2 regions of the Paraburkholderia sp. CNPSo 3076 genome follow, and region 1 is predicted to be linked to the other one. Evidence: riboswitches for the same ligand, from Rfam matches in the RefSeq annotation. Region 1 holds a riboswitch; the other holds the start of a gene.
The links. A riboswitch is a leader RNA that binds a small molecule or an ion and turns the genes downstream of it on or off. The one in region 1 is predicted to bind thiamine pyrophosphate.
Positions count from the first base shown of each region.

Region 2: linked by a shared signal. The riboswitch ahead of thiC (phosphomethylpyrimidine synthase ThiC) and the one ahead of M3A49_RS34250 (FAD-dependent oxidoreductase) in region 1 are both predicted to bind thiamine pyrophosphate.

Region 1 covers NZ_JAPMAL010000038.1:34,840-42,718, reverse strand. Annotated here, with positions in the region: gene M3A49_RS34270 (ABC transporter ATP-binding protein) at 1-472, opposite strand, end outside; gene thiE (thiamine phosphate synthase) at 642-1,754, opposite strand; gene M3A49_RS34260 (thiazole synthase) at 1,751-2,566, opposite strand; gene thiS (sulfur carrier protein ThiS) at 2,645-2,842, opposite strand; gene M3A49_RS34250 (FAD-dependent oxidoreductase) at 2,885-4,033, opposite strand; TPP riboswitch at 4,291-4,405, opposite strand; gene M3A49_RS34245 (ABC transporter ATP-binding protein/permease) at 4,716-6,473, shown strand; gene M3A49_RS34240 (SDR family NAD(P)-dependent oxidoreductase) at 6,470-7,237, shown strand; gene M3A49_RS34235 (MFS transporter) at 7,515-7,879, shown strand, end outside.
Region 2 covers NZ_JAPMAL010000002.1:272,835-280,713, forward strand. Annotated here, with positions in the region: gene M3A49_RS03530 (phosphodiesterase) at 1-390, shown strand, start outside; gene M3A49_RS03535 (MFS transporter) at 504-1,718, shown strand; gene M3A49_RS03540 (ferritin-like domain-containing protein) at 1,735-2,277, opposite strand; gene M3A49_RS03545 (DUF1328 family protein) at 2,334-2,495, opposite strand; gene M3A49_RS03550 (entericidin A/B family lipoprotein) at 2,671-2,808, shown strand; gene M3A49_RS03555 (EamA family transporter) at 2,990-3,874, opposite strand; gene M3A49_RS03560 (GreA/GreB family elongation factor) at 4,659-5,066, shown strand; TPP riboswitch at 5,164-5,293, shown strand; gene thiC (phosphomethylpyrimidine synthase ThiC) at 5,396-7,327, shown strand; gene M3A49_RS03570 (glycine zipper 2TM domain-containing protein) at 7,538-7,759, shown strand.

The sequences.
Region 1 (7,879 bases):
CGCGCGCGAGCGCCACGCGCCGCGCCATGCCGCCGGAAATTTCCGAAGGCGCGAGGTCGCGCGCGCCACGCAGGCCGACGGCGTTGAGCTTCATGAGCACGAGGTCGCGGATCAGCTCTTCGGGCAGGTCGGTGTGCTCGCGCAGGGCGAAGGCGACGTTCTCGAACACCGACATGTCGGTGAAGAGCGCGCCGAACTGGAAGAGCATGCCCATCTTGCGGCGCAGCGCGTAGAGGCCGTCGCGCGATTGCGCGCCGACGTCCTGGCCGCCGAACAGCACCTGGCCGCGCTGGGCGCGAACGAGGCCGCCGATCAGACGCAGCACTGTCGTTTTTCCGCCACCGGAACCGCCCATGACTGCCACCACCCGACCGCGCGGGAAGCGCATGTTCAGGCCGGACAGGACGAGCCGGTCGCCGTAGCCGAAGTCGACGTCGCGCAGCTCCAGTAGGGTCTCAGAGGTTGAGGGCACGTGGCTGACAGTCCATTTACACGAAGGCGGGATTATAGGGCCATCGTGGAAAACCTGCCGTGACGCCCCTAGTCCCGCCGATGTAAGCCGCAATCGCCCGCTGTTGCGGGTTGCGGCCCCCTCAGCCTCGGGTCGCGCACACGGCGCAGCCCGAAGCCAGGGCGGACCATTATTGCGTAAACGCGTTGCGCAATGCAGCAACCGCGGCAGCCGGGTCGGCCGCCTCGGTCACGGCGCGCACTACCGCGGCGCTGCCAGCGCCCGTGGCGAGCACCTCGGGCAGCACATTGCCGTCGATGCCGCCGATCGCCACCATCGGCACGACGCCGTCCAGCAGCTTCACGTAGCGGGCGAGACGCGCGAGGCCCTGGGGCGCCGTGGGCATCGCCTTGGTCGTGGTGGCGAAGACGGCGCCGCATGCGAGGTAGCTCGGACGGAAATGAAGCGCCGTGAGCATCTCGAAGTAGCCGTGCGTCGAGAGGCCAAGACGCACGCCGGCCGCGGCGATCGCGCCGAGGTCGGCTTCGCGCAGATCTTCCTGGCCGAGGTGCACGCCATAAGCGCCGGCCGCGACGGCCTCCTGCCAGTGATCGTTGATGAAGAGCTGCGCGTCGTGCTTGCGGGCCGCCGCGACGCAGCGCTCGATTTCGCGAGTGAGCGCCGGAGACTTCGGCTGCTTGCTGCGCAGCTGCGCCGTCTTGACGCCGTAGTCGAGCACGCGTTCGACCCAGTCGGCCGTGGGCAGCACCGGATACAAGCCGAGCTTCGCGGGACACGGCGCGAACGGCAGCGCGGGCGCGGCGGGCAAGCCCAGCACGCGCGGAAAACGCTTGATGTCGACGGGCCAGGCGTCGATCTGCTGCTCGTCGCCGTCGCGCCAGGCGAGCGCGAGCACGAGCGCGTCGTGCGGATCGAAGCCGCAGTCGAGGAACGCCGCCAGTGCCGGAATCCAGTCTTCCGCCAGTTCGCCCTCGAGCGCGTAACGCTCGCCGCCCAGATGCAGCGTGGCGCGCGCCGCCTTCGGGTTTTCGCCCGCGGCTTCGATCACGCCCGCGCCGTCGGTCATCCAGCGCGCGATGTTGGCCAGATGCGGCGCCGCGTCGGTCACGATGATCAGATCGCCGCCGTTGGGGGCGTCGGGCGGCGTGAGACAGATGCGCCACGGTGCGTGCGTGGGCTGCCAGTCGCCCAGGCGCGCGCGGATGCGCTCCGCCGTTTCGGTGAGTTCGTCGGCGGGCGGCCAGAACAGTTCGCGGTCCTGCAGGCGCAGCGTTTCAGTCATCGCTTGTCTCCATCCTGGTGCCAGAAAGGCATGCCGACCACGGGCGTGCTGGCGACCGCCGCTTCGCGCTCGGCCATCGGTCCGGCGAGAAACGCGGCGCGCCCCGCCTCGACGCCCAGCGCGAACGCGCGCGCCATCGCCGCGGGGTGCGTGGCCTGCGAAACGGCCGTGTTGAGCAGCACGCCGTCGAAACCCCACTCCATCACCTGGCACGCGTGCGAAGGTACGCCCAGGCCCGCATCGACGATCAGCGGCACATCGGGCAAGCGCTCGCGCAGCACGCGCAAGCCGTAGGGGTTGATCACGCCCTTGCCGGTGCCGATCGGCGCGCCCCACGGCATGAGCGCCTCGCAGCCCGCGTCGAGCAGACGCCGGCCGATCACGAGATCCTCGGTGCAATACGGCAGCACCCTGAAGCCGTCCTTCACGAGGCGCGACGCGGCCTCGATCAGGCCGACCGGGTCGGGCTGCAGCGTGTAGTCGTCGCCGATCAGTTCGAGCTTGATCCAGTCGGTTTCGAAGACTTCGCGCGCCATGTGCGCCGTCGTCACCGCCTCGTTGACGGTGAGACAGCCGGCCGTATTCGGCAGGAGCGGCACACCGTGGCGCTTGAGCAGGTCGAAGAAGCCGGCTTCGGCGGTGCCCTCGTTCATCTGGCGGCGCAGCGCGACGGTGATCATGCCGGGGCGCGCGGCGGCCATCGAGTCGGCGAGCGACTGCAGCGAAGGATAACGCGACGTGCCGAGCAGCACGCGGCTCGCGAAGGTTTCGCCGTAGAGCGTGAGCGCGTCGGCGGTGGATGTGGTGGTCATGTAGGAATCCTTGGCGGTGTCGTGAACGCGCTCGCGATACATGCGATGCGCGCAACCGGTGGCTTGGGCGAGCGAGGCTCAGCCGCCGGCCACGGGGCTCACGACGTCGAGGCGGTCCCCCGCCTGGAGCGAGCGCGCGCCATGCTGGGTGCGCGCCACGAAATCGCCGTTCAGGGCGACGGCGAACGGCGGACGCGCGCCGAATGCGGCGAGCGCATCGGCGACAGTCGCGCCCTCGGGCAGCGTGATCGGCTTCTGGTTGATATGAATGTCCATGGCAAATACGTTCTCAAACTGCGGATTGTTTCTGGTGCGGCGTCAGGCCGGCTCGTGCGCGCCCTGCGCGTGCAGCATGTCGCCCCAGCGCGACGCGCGGCGCAGCGCCTCGAAGGAATCGGCATCGCTCACGCGGGCGTCGAGCAGCGCCTCGGCGAAGCGCGCGGCTTCGTCGGCGACTTCCGGCGCGATCATGAAGCCGTGCCGATAGAGGCCGTTCACGCGCAGCGTGGTCTTGCCGTCCCAGATGAGCGCCGGGCGATGGTCGGGCAGCGTCGGGCGGCACTGCGTGTTCAACTCGAGGATGCGCGCCTCGCCGAACGCCGGATGCACCGCAAACGCCGCGCTCAGCAGTTCGAGCGCCGAGCGCACGCTCACGGGCGAACGGTCCTCGCCTTCGATCTCGGTCGCGCCGATCACGAAGACATCGTGTTCCTTGGGCGCGATATAGAGCGGATAGCGCGGATGCAGGAGCCGCACCGGGCGCGTGAGCGTGATGCCCGGCGCGTGCACGCGCGCGACTTCGCCGCGAATGCCGCGCAAACCCGGCAGCGCAGGTTTGGCGCCCAGCCCGCGGCAGTCGATCGTCACGCGCGCGGGCGGCGGATTGGCCTCGTCGACCGTGGTGTGCCAGTGGGTTTCCACGCCGCGCGTGGCGAGCCCCGCCGCCAGTGCAGCCAGGGCCTGGCGATTGTCGAGCTGGCCTTCGCCTTCGAGCAGCCAGCCGTGCGCGAAGCGCCCGGCGAGCGCCGGTTCGGCGGCGTCGAGCTGCGCACCGGCGAGCGCGATGAAGTTTGCATCGGCGAGCGAACGCGGCGCGTTGGCGCGCACGCGGCGCTCGAAGAGCGGCGCTTCGGTGCGATCGGCGCTATGCCAGACCACGAGCGTGCCGTTGCGCTGGAAGAACACGGGCTCCGGCAGCTCGGCCAGGATGCGCGGCCAGGATTCGAGCGACGCGACGCCAAGCTCGGTGATGAGCAGTTCGGCGACGGCGGCCTCCGCGAGCGGCGCAAGCATGGCCGCCGCGACCCAGGCCGCGGCTTCGCCGCCTTCGGGGCCGCCGCGCTCGTAAAGCGCGACGCGATGGCCCTCGCCGGCCAGACGCCATGCGACGAGCCGGCCGCTCAGGCCGCCGCCGAGCACGGCGAAGTCGGGCACGCTGCCCACGTTAGGGTTGCGGGCGCGGCTCATGACGACGCTCCGTCACGCAAGGCGAACGCGATAAGAATCGGGGAACAAAGAGAATAGGCGGTCATCGTATCCTTTCCGTACGGCAGCAGCAGACGTACCCAAGGACGAAACCGGCTGGCAAGGCCGACCGTGGAGGCTAAGCGGCGCAGACGGCCCTGTACAAAATTCGCGGAATTCGTACGAACCCATGCGCCCAAAGCGCAGCCCGGCGGGAAACCTGGCGCCCCCTCCTTGAAAAAACCAGGCTGGGCGCCGGCCAAGACTTTCTGGAAACTTCCCGCGCCGGTATTACCCGGATCGGGTGCAAAGGGTTTCTCTCAGCCTCACTGGCGGCATGCCCGGCATACCGGTGAAGCACCCCTGTTTCGTCAACGACGATTAGACCACAAAACGCGCGCGGCCCGCAAACCTCGGCGGAGCCGGGGTGCTGGTCTGGCACAATGCCCTGAACCCGCCTCTTTCGCCTCGCAGGCCCGCGCGGTGAGACAATGGGCGCCACGCTACGGCGGCGCCGGCGTGCGCTTTTGTCTCCACGCCAGGCGCCAGTTTTGACTCCGCCTGTGCCCCGTTAAGACTCACTTAAGCGCCCGACGACAGAATCGCTGCAAAAATCGCTGCAACGCTGCCGCCGTGCGGCGCGCAGCGCATGCCCCCAGCGGGCCGCCACACCTTCAGGACGCACATGACCAACCAACCTGCCCGCGCCACGCCCGATCAGAACGAGCATCAGAAGATCACCGCGTGGAGCCTGATCAAGCCCTACTGGGTCTCCGAGGAACGCTGGATCGCCTGGGGCCTGCTCGTCGCGATCATCGTGATGAACCTGCTCGTCGTGTGGATCAACGTGCGCCTGAACGGCTGGAGCGCGGAGTTCTACAACGCGTTGCAGGCCAAGGACGTCAAGCGCTTCCCGCCGCTGTTGATGACCTTCACCGAACTGGCGTTCGGCTTCATCATCCTCGCGGTGTATGGCCGCTATCTGCGTCAGATGCTCGGCTTTCGCTGGCGTCAGTGGCTCACCACGCGGTTCCTGAGCGAGTGGCTCGGCAAGGGCGCGTTCTACCGCATCGAGCGCGACCGCCTCGCCGACAACCCCGACCAGCGGATCAGCGACGACCTCCAGTCGTTCGCCACGACCACGCTCTCGCTCACGCTCGATCTGCTCTCCACGGTCGTCACGCTCATCTCGTTCATCACGATCCTGTGGACGCTCGCGGGCGCGCTCACTGTCACGCTGGGCGGCCAGCCGCTCGCGATTCCGGGCTACATGGTCTGGGCTGCCGCGCTCTATGCGGTGTTCGGCTCGCTCGTGATCCAGAAGGTCGGCCACCCGCTCGTGTCGATCAACTACCAGCAACAAAAGGTGGAAGCGGACTTCCGCTTCGGCCTGATCCGCCTGCGCGAAAACGCCGAGCAGATCGCCCTCTACGACGGCATGGACACCGAGCGCGGCAACGCGCAAGGCCTCTTCGCGCACATCAAGGACAACTGGTGGCGCGTGATGAAGTACACGAAGCGCCTCACCTTCGTGCTGAGCTTCTACGGCCAGATCGCCATCATCTTCCCGCTCGTGGTGGCCGCGCCGCGCTACTTCGCGGGCGCCTTCACGTTCGGCGTGCTGATGCAGATCTCGCAGGCGTTCGGCACCGTGAGCGACTCGTTCTCGTGGTTCATCAACAGTTACTCCACGCTGGTCGAATGGCGCGCTACCGTGAATCGTCTGCGAGAATTCGTGCGTGTCGTGCACTCGCCGCGCCTGAAGGAATCGGTCTCGCCCGCCACCGAGCATGGCGGCATCAACCTGCACTTCATCGACAACAACGAACTCGCCACCGAACATCTCAAGCTCTCGCTGCCCAACGGCACGCCGCTCTCCGAAGTGCGCGACATCGCCATCAAGCCGGGCTCGCGCTGGCTCGTGCGCGGCCCCTCGGGCGCGGGCAAGAGCACGCTGATACGCGCGCTCGCGGGCCTCTGGCCATTCGGCGAGGGCTCGATCGACGCGCCTGTGGATGCGCGCATGATGTTCATCCCGCAGCAGAGCTATCTGCCCATCGGCACGCTCAAGGCGGCGCTCACCTACCCTTCGCCCGCCGACGACTACAGCGACGAAGACTGCCGCGAAGCGCTGCGCGCCTGCCGCCTCGAAGAGTACATGGATCGTCTCGCCGAATCGGCGCACTGGTCGCGCGTGCTCTCGCCGGGCGAGCAGCAACGCCTCGCGGGCGCGCGCGTACTGCTGCACAAGCCCGACTATCTGTTCCTCGACGAAGCGACGAGCGCGCTCGATCCCGACAACGAAAGCCGGCTCTACAAGCTGTTCATGGAGCGCCTGCCGAAAGCGGCGATCGTGAGCGTCGCCCACCGCGAGTCGCTCGCGGCGTACCACCACGACACGCTCGAGATCGAGCGCATGCCCGAAGAGCGGGTTGCCGCGTGAGCGCAAGCGCGGCGCGCGTCGTGCTGATCACGGGCGCGGGCTCGGGTATCGGCGCAGCGCTCGCGCGGCGCATCTCGGCGCCTCGCACGGCGTTGATGCTGCACGCACGCGGCGCGGATGACGCGTCGCGCGCCCGGCTCGCCGCCGTCGCCGCCGAGTGCGAGCAGCACGGCTCGACCTGCGCCACCACGTGCGGCGATCTCGTGCAGGCCGGCCAGGCGAGCGCACTCGTGGACGCCACGCTCGCGCACTTCGGCACGCTCGACCAGCTGGTCGCCAACGCCGGGCATGCGCAGCGCCAGACGCTCGCCGCGCTCGACGCCGCGTCGCTCGAAGGCGCATTCGCGGCCATGCCCGCCGCGTTCGCGGCGCTTGTGCAACGCGCGCAGCCGGCGCTGGAACGCTCGGCGCGCGCCCGCGTGGTCGCGCTGAGTTCGTTCGTCGCGCACCGCTACCGCGTCGGCGCGCCGTTCGCCGCCACCGCCGCCGCGAAGGCCGCGCTCGAATCGCTGGCGAAAACCGCCGCGGCGGAGCTGGCGCCGCACGGCGTGACCGTGAACTGCGTCGCGCCCGGCTATACGCGCAAGGACAAGGGTCCCACGCCGGAAAACGCGCCGGTGTGGGAGCGCGCGGCGCAGGAAACGCCGCTCGGCCACGTGGCGGATCCCGCCGATGTCGCCGAACTCATCGCCTTCCTGCTCTCGGACGCCGCGCGCCACATCACCGGCCAGGTGATTCATGTCGATGGCGGGCTCACGCTCTAGCGCCGTGCGGTTCCCACGCGCCATCGTTCGCTCGCTAGCGAACTAAATATCGGAATACAACGATAGCGGGCGCCAAAAATTGCCCCTCGCCTCAGCACGGTTTCGCACCGTAAAATACCCCTCCAGCACACCGGAGACGGGCGGCGTCGCACCGCGCAGCCCGCCAGCGTCAAGCGCACACGCCACCCAACGCGTCTGCGCGAGCCGGGTCGCAAGCGCCGCACGCGCCGCTCACCCGGTTCGTTGCGCGCACAACAAATATGGGGGAAGACACGCGATGGGCTACTTTCACTGGTTCACCGAGTTGAACGCGCGCGAGCGGCGCACGCTCTACGCGGGATTCGGCGGCTACGCCGTCGACGCGTTCGACTTCATGATCTACTCGTTCCTGATCCCGACGCTCATCGCGACCTGGGGCATGACCAAGGGCGAGGCCGGCATGATCGCGACCAGCTCGCTGATCTCGTCGGCGATCGGCGGCTGGCTCGCCGGCATCCTCGCCGACCGCTACGGCCGCGTGCGCGTGCTGCAGTGGACCATCGCCACCTTCGCGCTCTTCACCTGCCTCTCCGGCTTCACGCATTCGTTCTGGCAACTGCTCGCCACGCGCACGCTGCAGGGCATCGGCTTTGGCGGCGAATG
Region 2 (7,879 bases), on a different contig from region 1:
GGCAAGCCCGTGATTGTCGCGCTCCATCACCCGCCGTTCGACTGCGGCATCGGCCATATGGATGCGATCCGGCTCGACGACAGCGCCGCGCAGGCGCTCGAAGCGCTCGTGGCGCAGCATCCCAACGTCGAGCGCGTGCTGTGCGGTCACGTGCACCGGCCCATGTTCGTGCGCTTCGGCGGCACGATCGCTGCGGCCGTGCCCGCGCCGGCCCACCAGGTCACGCTCGACCTCGTGCCCGACGCGCCCTCCACCTTCACGCTGGAGCCGCCCGCCTTCGCGCTGCATCGCTACGACCCGCAGGGCGGGATCGTCACGCATCACGGCTACGTGGACACGTTCGACGGCCCCTATCCGTTCTACGAGCCCTCGGGCGAGCTGATTGCCTGAAAGCGCGACTGGCGGCGCGCTCCCGCACCGCCAGCGCGATTGTGCGGGCTCCGGTATGATCGGCACGCTCGAAGCCTGCCTTCCGTATCACCGGGCGCCGCCCGCACTCGCACATGTCCACACCTGATTCCGCAAACGCTGGCGCAAGCCAGTCGCTGCGCGGCCTGCTGCTCCTGCTCGCGACCATCGCGGGCGTCACGGTCGCGAACATCTATTTCAACCAGCCGCTGCTCGACGATTTCCGCCAGAGCTTCCCGGCCGGCGCCGCGTGGATCGGCGCCGTGCCGGCCGGCACCCAACTCGGCTACGCAGCCGGCATGCTGCTGCTCGCGCCACTCGGCGACCGCTACGACCGCCGCCGCATCATCCTGCTGCAAACCGCCGGCCTGTGCGTCGCGCTGCTCGTCGCGGCCACCGCGCCATCGCTTGGCGTGCTGGTCGGCGCGAGCCTCGCGATCGGTATCCTCGCCACCATCGCGCAGCAGGCAGTGCCGTTTTCCGCGGAACTCGCGCCGCCCGAGGCGCGCGGCCACGCGGTGGGCACGGTCATGAGCGGCCTCTTGCTCGGCATCCTGCTCGCGCGTACGGCGGCCGGTTTCGTCGGCCAATACTTCGGCTGGCGCGCGGTGTTCGGGGCGTCGATCGTCGCGCTGCTCGTGCTCGCGCTCGTGATCGTGAAGAAGCTGCCGAAGAGCCAGCCGACCTCGAAGCTCGGCTACGGCAAGCTGCTCGGCTCGATGTGGCATCTCGTGCTGGAGCTGCCCGGATTGCGTGAAGCGTCGGCGACAGGCGCTTGCCTCTTCGCCGCGTTCAGCCTCTTCTGGCCTGTGCTGACGCTGCTGCTCGCGGGCGAGCCATTCCATCTCGGGCCGCAGGCGGCCGGCCTGTTCGGCATCGTCGGCGCGGCGGGTGCGCTGGCCGCGCCGATGGCGGGCCGCTCCGCCGACAAGCGCGGGCCGCGCGCGGTCATCACGATGTCGATCGTGCTGATGGCGCTCGCGTTCGTGATCTTCGCGTTCTCCGGCACGAGCCTGATCGGCCTCGTGATCGGCGTGATCGTGCTCGACGTGGGCGTGCAGGCCGCGCAGATCTCGAATCAGTCGCGCATCTACGCGCTGCGCCCCGAGGCGCGCAGCCGCGTGAATACGGTGTTCATGGTCTGCTACTTCATTGGCGGCGCGACCGGTTCCGCTGTGGGCGTGACCGCCTGGCACGCATTCGGCTGGATCGGCGTGTGTGGAGCGGGCATCGCATTCACGGCGCTCGCCGGCTGGATTCACCATGCAACGCGCCCGCGCATGGGCGCGGGCGCGCAGACTTCTTCCTGAGGGCTGGCGGCAAGCGCTATTTGCGCGTGTACAGCAAGTCGGTCATGTCGTCGGCATGCTCTTCCTCCGTTGCGAGGATCTGCTCGAAGATGCGCCGCGTGGTGGTGTCGTCGTGACCGAGATAGTTGATGATCGCACGATAGCTCTCGATAGCGATGCGCTCCGCGATCAGATTCTCGCGGATCATGTCCTTCAGGTCGGCCCCTTCCTTGTATTCCGAGTGCGAGCGCTCGACCAGCGTCGCCGGCGAGAAGTCGGGCTCGCCGCCTAGCTGCACGATGCGGGCCGCGAGCATGTCGGCGTGCTGCTGCTCCTCGGTTGCGTGCTGGAGAAACTCGGCCGCCACCGACTCGGACTCGATGCCCCTCGCCATGAAATGGTGCCGCTTGTAACGCAGCACGCACACGAGCTCCGTGGCGAGCGAATCGTTGAGCAGCTTGAGCACGGTCTGGCGATTCGCGGGGTAGTCCGGCGTGACCGGCCCCTGGTCGAGATTGCGGCGTGCCTCATCGCGTACGCGCTTGAGATCGAACTCAAACGAAGCGTGTGTCTTCGACATCTGACTCTCCTTCGAACATGGCATGCATGAATGGGCTTGGCTTTGCATGGCGCGCATCATCGGTGCATCACGCCTAGCAGCAACGTGACGACGAAGACCACGAGGAAGATGTAGAACAGGATCTTGGCGATTTCGGCCGCGCCCGCAGCGATTCCCGTGAAGCCGAATACGGCGGCAATGATCGCGATGATGAAAAACACGATGGCGTAGTGAAGCATGGCGTAGTCCTCCTTGTGGGCGGATGTGCTGCGCTATGTCGCGCCTGCGTCAGCGCTAGCGCAAGCGCAAGCAGCGGACCCGACGCATGCGCATACGCAGGCGCATGGCGGCACAAATGACCGGGCACGGGACATGCTGGAGAGTGATCTCCTTTGACACGTGGAGGACTTCCTCATGAAACGCCTGATTGCCCTCTTTCTCGTTACCGCTTCGTTGGCAGCGCTCTCGGCCTGCAACACGATGGCGGGTGCCGGCGAGGACGTTTCCGCAGGCGGCCACGCCCTCACGAACTCCGCGGAAAAGGCGAAATAGTGTCTGGCAGACGGTAAAGGCGCCAGGATGACGGCTAACGCGCGCACGCAGCCCGTACGCGCGCTGCCGGCATCGATCACGGGTGAACCATAAAGTCGCGGCCGCTGTGCGCCTCACTTGCATGGCGGCCGCGCGCGCAACGCGGCGTTGACGCGAGGCGCGTCGCGAAGTCAGGATGAACTCAGGAAGTGCGGCGGCGGTCGTCGAACAGGAACGACAGACCCACGCTGCCGAGAATCAGCACGGTCGCGACAACGGTTGCGCTCGTGACCGGCTCGCCGAGCAGCAGCGCGCCGAGCGCGACGGCAACCACGGGATTCACGTACATGCAGCTGCTCGCGACGAGCGGGCTGGTATGGCGGATCAGATAGCCATACGCGACATAGGCGGCCATCGTGCCGATGAACAGCAGGTAGAGGAACGCCAGGAGCGGCAGGAAATGCAGCTCGCCCATGCGTTCGCCGCTGATCCACGCGACCGCCGTCGAAATGGCGCCGCCGAGGCCGATCTGCAGCGCCGTCGCGACGAAGAGATCGGTCGGCAACGTGAGCTTGCCCGCCAGATGCGCACCGATTGCCCAGAAGAGCGCGCCGCACAGAATCGCGAGGCTGCCGCCCGCCGACCCGGACGCGGCGCCGCCATGGCTCAGGATGGCGATACCGACGAGGCCGAGCGCGACCGCGGCCCATTCGGCCTTCGCCACGCGCCGGCCGGTGACCGCCGAAATCACGGTCGCGAACAGCGGCACCGTGGCGACCATCACGGCCGCCTTGCCGGTGCCCACGGTACGCATGCCGTAGGCAAGCATGCCGCTCGACAGGCCCACGAGCAGCGTGCCCACCACGCCTGCGTTGCGCACTTCGAGCAGCGTAGGCATGACGGGCCGCCGGCGCATGGTGAAGACGAACAGGCCGATCCCGGCGAACAGATTGCGCAAACCGGAGAGCAAGAGCGGCGGGAACGAATCGAGCGCGACCTTCACGCCGAGATACGTCGAGCCCCAGACGAAGTAGACGACGGCGAGCGAGAGCGCGACGCGCCCGGAGCGCGATTGCGGCAGCCGCACGGTGCGCGCAAAACGCCATAGCGCGGCAGCAGCCTGCTGGGCTCCGGCGAGAAAAGATTGAGTGCTCACGCGGGAAGGCAAACGGGGAGGCATCGTCATTTCACCGCGGCATATGATGAAAGGGGACCGCGGCGCCCCGACGGCAAGGCGGCGGGACGGGTAAAGCTCGACGGCATGGTGCAGATGCGCAAGAACGCGAAAAAAGACGGGGTACGAAGGACACCCGGGACGGGCGAAGCGCATTATGCAACAACGCCGGGCGTTGCGGAGGCTTTCAGGATGCTTTATGCGCGGCGATTCGTTGCGTGCGCGTCACAGTGGGAGCGACGCAAGCCAGGACGGCCGATCGCGCACCATATCGACGTTCGCCGACCGCGTCACGCCACGCTTGTTGGATCGTGCTAGCATGACACAACCTTTCGTTTAACTTTCATCAATCGGGTTTCGTACACGCCACTCGCCATGCTTTCGCTCGTTTCGCGCCCCGCATCCGCCTTGCCGCCGCGCCATTCGCGGGGCGCGCCGGCGCGCTCACGCGCAGAGCGCGAGCGAACGACGCCGTGGTCTCTCGACACCCGAGCGCGCGCCCTGCCGTCCCTGTCCGCCCCGCTCTACGCCGCCCGGCGTCCGCACTGAACCCGCCTCCCCCAACCCATCGGAGCCGTTCGGTCGGGCTCCGGGCCAATCCGTTGCGCCCCGCTGCGGCCCGCGCCAGAATGCGCGCTTTCGCCCGCCAGCCCTCGCCGTTACCTCGAATCTTTTCTGGATCGCAAGGAGAACTGCCATGTCAAAGAAAATCCGTTACTTCACCGAACTCGATGTTGCCCGCCTCGAAAAATGCGCCGCCGAACCCGGCGCCTCCCCCGCGCGACAGACCATGCTCGACGAGCTGCTCGAACACGCCGTGATCGTGGAGGCGCGTGACATGGCCGCCAACGTCGTGACGATGAACTCGCAGGTCACGCTCGTGGACGAGCGCAACGGCGCATCCCTCACGTACACCGTCGTCTATCCACATGAGGCGAACGTCCACGCCGGGCGCCTGAACGTGTTCTCGCCCGCGGGTCTCGCGCTCCTCGGCGCGAAGCGCGGCAACGCCGTGCGCTTCACGACGCCGGGCGGCGCGGTCGAAACGCTGAAGATCGAACGTATCCTGTTTCAGCCCGAAGCCTCGAAGGATTTCACCCTGTAAGTTCCGCATACACGACTCACCACGCCAAACCGCGCCTGGCACATTGCACGCGAGTTGGCACTTGCCAGATCGTCGCAGCACGGTGTATTGTTTGGCCTTGCTTACGCGGGGGTCCTGCGTCATGCGCCGCATCGAACGAAAGTCGTGCAGCGTATTTCGCGGGTGAGAAATACCCTTTGAACCTGATCTGGATAATGCCAGCGCAGGGAAGCGTCCGGACTTCGCAACATCGCTCAACGCCTCACCTCATCACAGCGAAGTCCGTCCACGTTCCGTCTCGTCTCCTGCTAAGCCGCTGTTCCCACTTTGCTTTGCATGGAGAGAGACGCATGAACGCGAATCCCAAGTTCATTTCCGCCAACGCGCACGTCGACGAAGCCGCGATCGCGCCGCTGCCCAATTCCCGCAAGATCTACGTGACCGGTTCGCAGCCCGATATCCGCGTGCCGATGCGCGAGATCACGCAGGCGGATACGCCCACGGGCTTCGGCGGCGAGAAGAATCCGCCGATCTACGTCTACGACACGTCGGGTCCGTACTCCGACCCTGAAGCGAAGATCGACATTCGCGCAGGCTTGCCCGCGCTGCGTCAGAACTGGATCGAAAAGCGCGGCGACACCGAAGCGCTGCCGGGCCTTTCCTCCGAGTACGGCCGCGAGCGCGCCGCCGACCCCGCGACGGCCGAGCTGCGCTTCCCCGGCCTGCACCGCACGCCGCGCCGCGCGAAGGCCGGCAAGAACGTCACGCAGATGCACTACGCGCGTCAGGGCATCATCACGCCGGAGATGGAATACATCGCGATTCGCGAGAACCAGCGCCGCGCCGAGTATCTGGAAAGTCTCAAGGCCAGCGGCCCGAACGGCGCGAAGCTCGCCGCGATGATGGGCCGCCAGCATCCGGGCCAGGCGTTCGGCGCAGCCGCCTTCGGCGAGAACGCGCTGAAGGAAATCACGCCCGAGTTCGTGCGCGACGAAATCGCGCGCGGCCGCGCGATCATTCCCGCGAACATCAACCACCCGGAAAGCGAGCCGATGATCATCGGCCGCAACTTCCTCGTGAAGATCAACGCGAACATCGGCAATTCGGCGGTCACCTCGTCGATCGGCGAAGAAGTCGACAAGATGACGTGGGCGATCCGCTGGGGCGGCGACACGGTCATGGACCTCTCGACCGGCAAGCATATTCACGAAACGCGCGAGTGGATCATCCGCAACTCGCCGGTGCCGATCGGCACGGTGCCGATCTACCAGGCGCTCGAAAAGGTCAACGGCAAGGCCGAAGACCTCACGTGGGAAATGTTCCGCGACACGCTCATCGAGCAGGCTGAGCAGGGTGTGGACTACTTCACGATTCACGCGGGCGTGCGGCTGCAATACGTGCCGCTCACCGCGAACCGCATGACGGGCATCGTCTCGCGCGGCGGCTCGATCATGGCCAAGTGGTGCCTCGCGCATCACAAGGAGTCCTTCATTTACGAGCATTTCGAAGAGATCTGCGAAATCATGAAGGAATACGACGTGAGCTTCTCGCTCGGCGACGGCCTGCGTCCCGGCTCGATCTACGACGCCAACGACGAAGCGCAGCTCGGCGAACTGAAGACGCTTGGCGAGCTCACGCAGATCGCGTGGAAGCACGACGTGCAGGTGATGATCGAAGGCCCGGGCCACGTGCCGATGCAGCTCATCAAGGAGAACATGGATCTCCAGCTCGACTGGTGCCAGGAAGCGCCCTTCTACACGCTCGGGCCGCTCACCACCGACATCGCGCCGGGCTACGACCACATCACCTCTGGCATTGGCGCCGCGATGATCGGCTGGTTTGGCACGGCCATGCTCTGCTACGTCACGCCGAAGGAACACCTGGGCCTGCCGAACAAGGACGACGTGAAGGTAGGCATCATCACGTACAAGCTCGCCGCGCATGCGGCCGATCTTGCGAAGGGTCATCCGGGCGCGCAGGTGCGCGACAACGCATTGTCGAAGGCGCGCTTCGAGTTCCGCTGGGACGACCAGTTCAACCTCGGCCTCGACCCGGACAAGGCACGCGAGTTCCACGACGAAACGTTGCCCAAGGACTCGGCCAAGGTCGCGCACTTCTGCTCGATGTGCGGCCCGCACTTCTGCTCGATGAAGATCACCCAGGACGTGCGCGACTTCGCTGCGAAGCAAGGCGTGAGCGACGACGAGGCTCTGAAGAAGGGCATGGAAGTGAAGGCGGTCGAGTTCATCAAGCAGGGCGCCGAAATCTATCAACGCCAATAAGCGCCGACTTCGGGCTGACTCAGGGCTACTTCGCCCCGGCGGGCGCACGCCGTCCGCCGAAACATTTTCTAACGACTCCCACAACTCTCTGACAAGCGCACACACCCGGATACGGGTCGCATGGCTAGGATGAGGATATCGAAGGTGCGGCGTGCGCGCGAGCGCATGTCTCACCGCTCACTCGAACGCATCTGCGTGGGGAGTCGAAAAATGAAAACGCTCAAACGTGCACGCACGCTCCTGACGGTGACGACGCTCGTCGCCGTGCTGGGCAGTCTTGGCGCTTGCGACAACATGTCGAGACGCGACCGCGATACGGTGATTGGCGCGGGCGTAGGCGGCGTGGCCGGCGCGGCGATTGGCGGCAATGCGCTCTCCACCGTGGGCGGCGCAGCGGTGGGTGGCGTGATCGGCAATCAGGTTGGCAAGTAAGTGGCAAACAGGCGGTAGCGCCAGTACGAATCGACGATGCGGCTGCACGACTACTTGCACGATCGAAGCGACGGCACAGAACAGAAACGATACGACAGGCAACACGCCATTCAAGGCGTG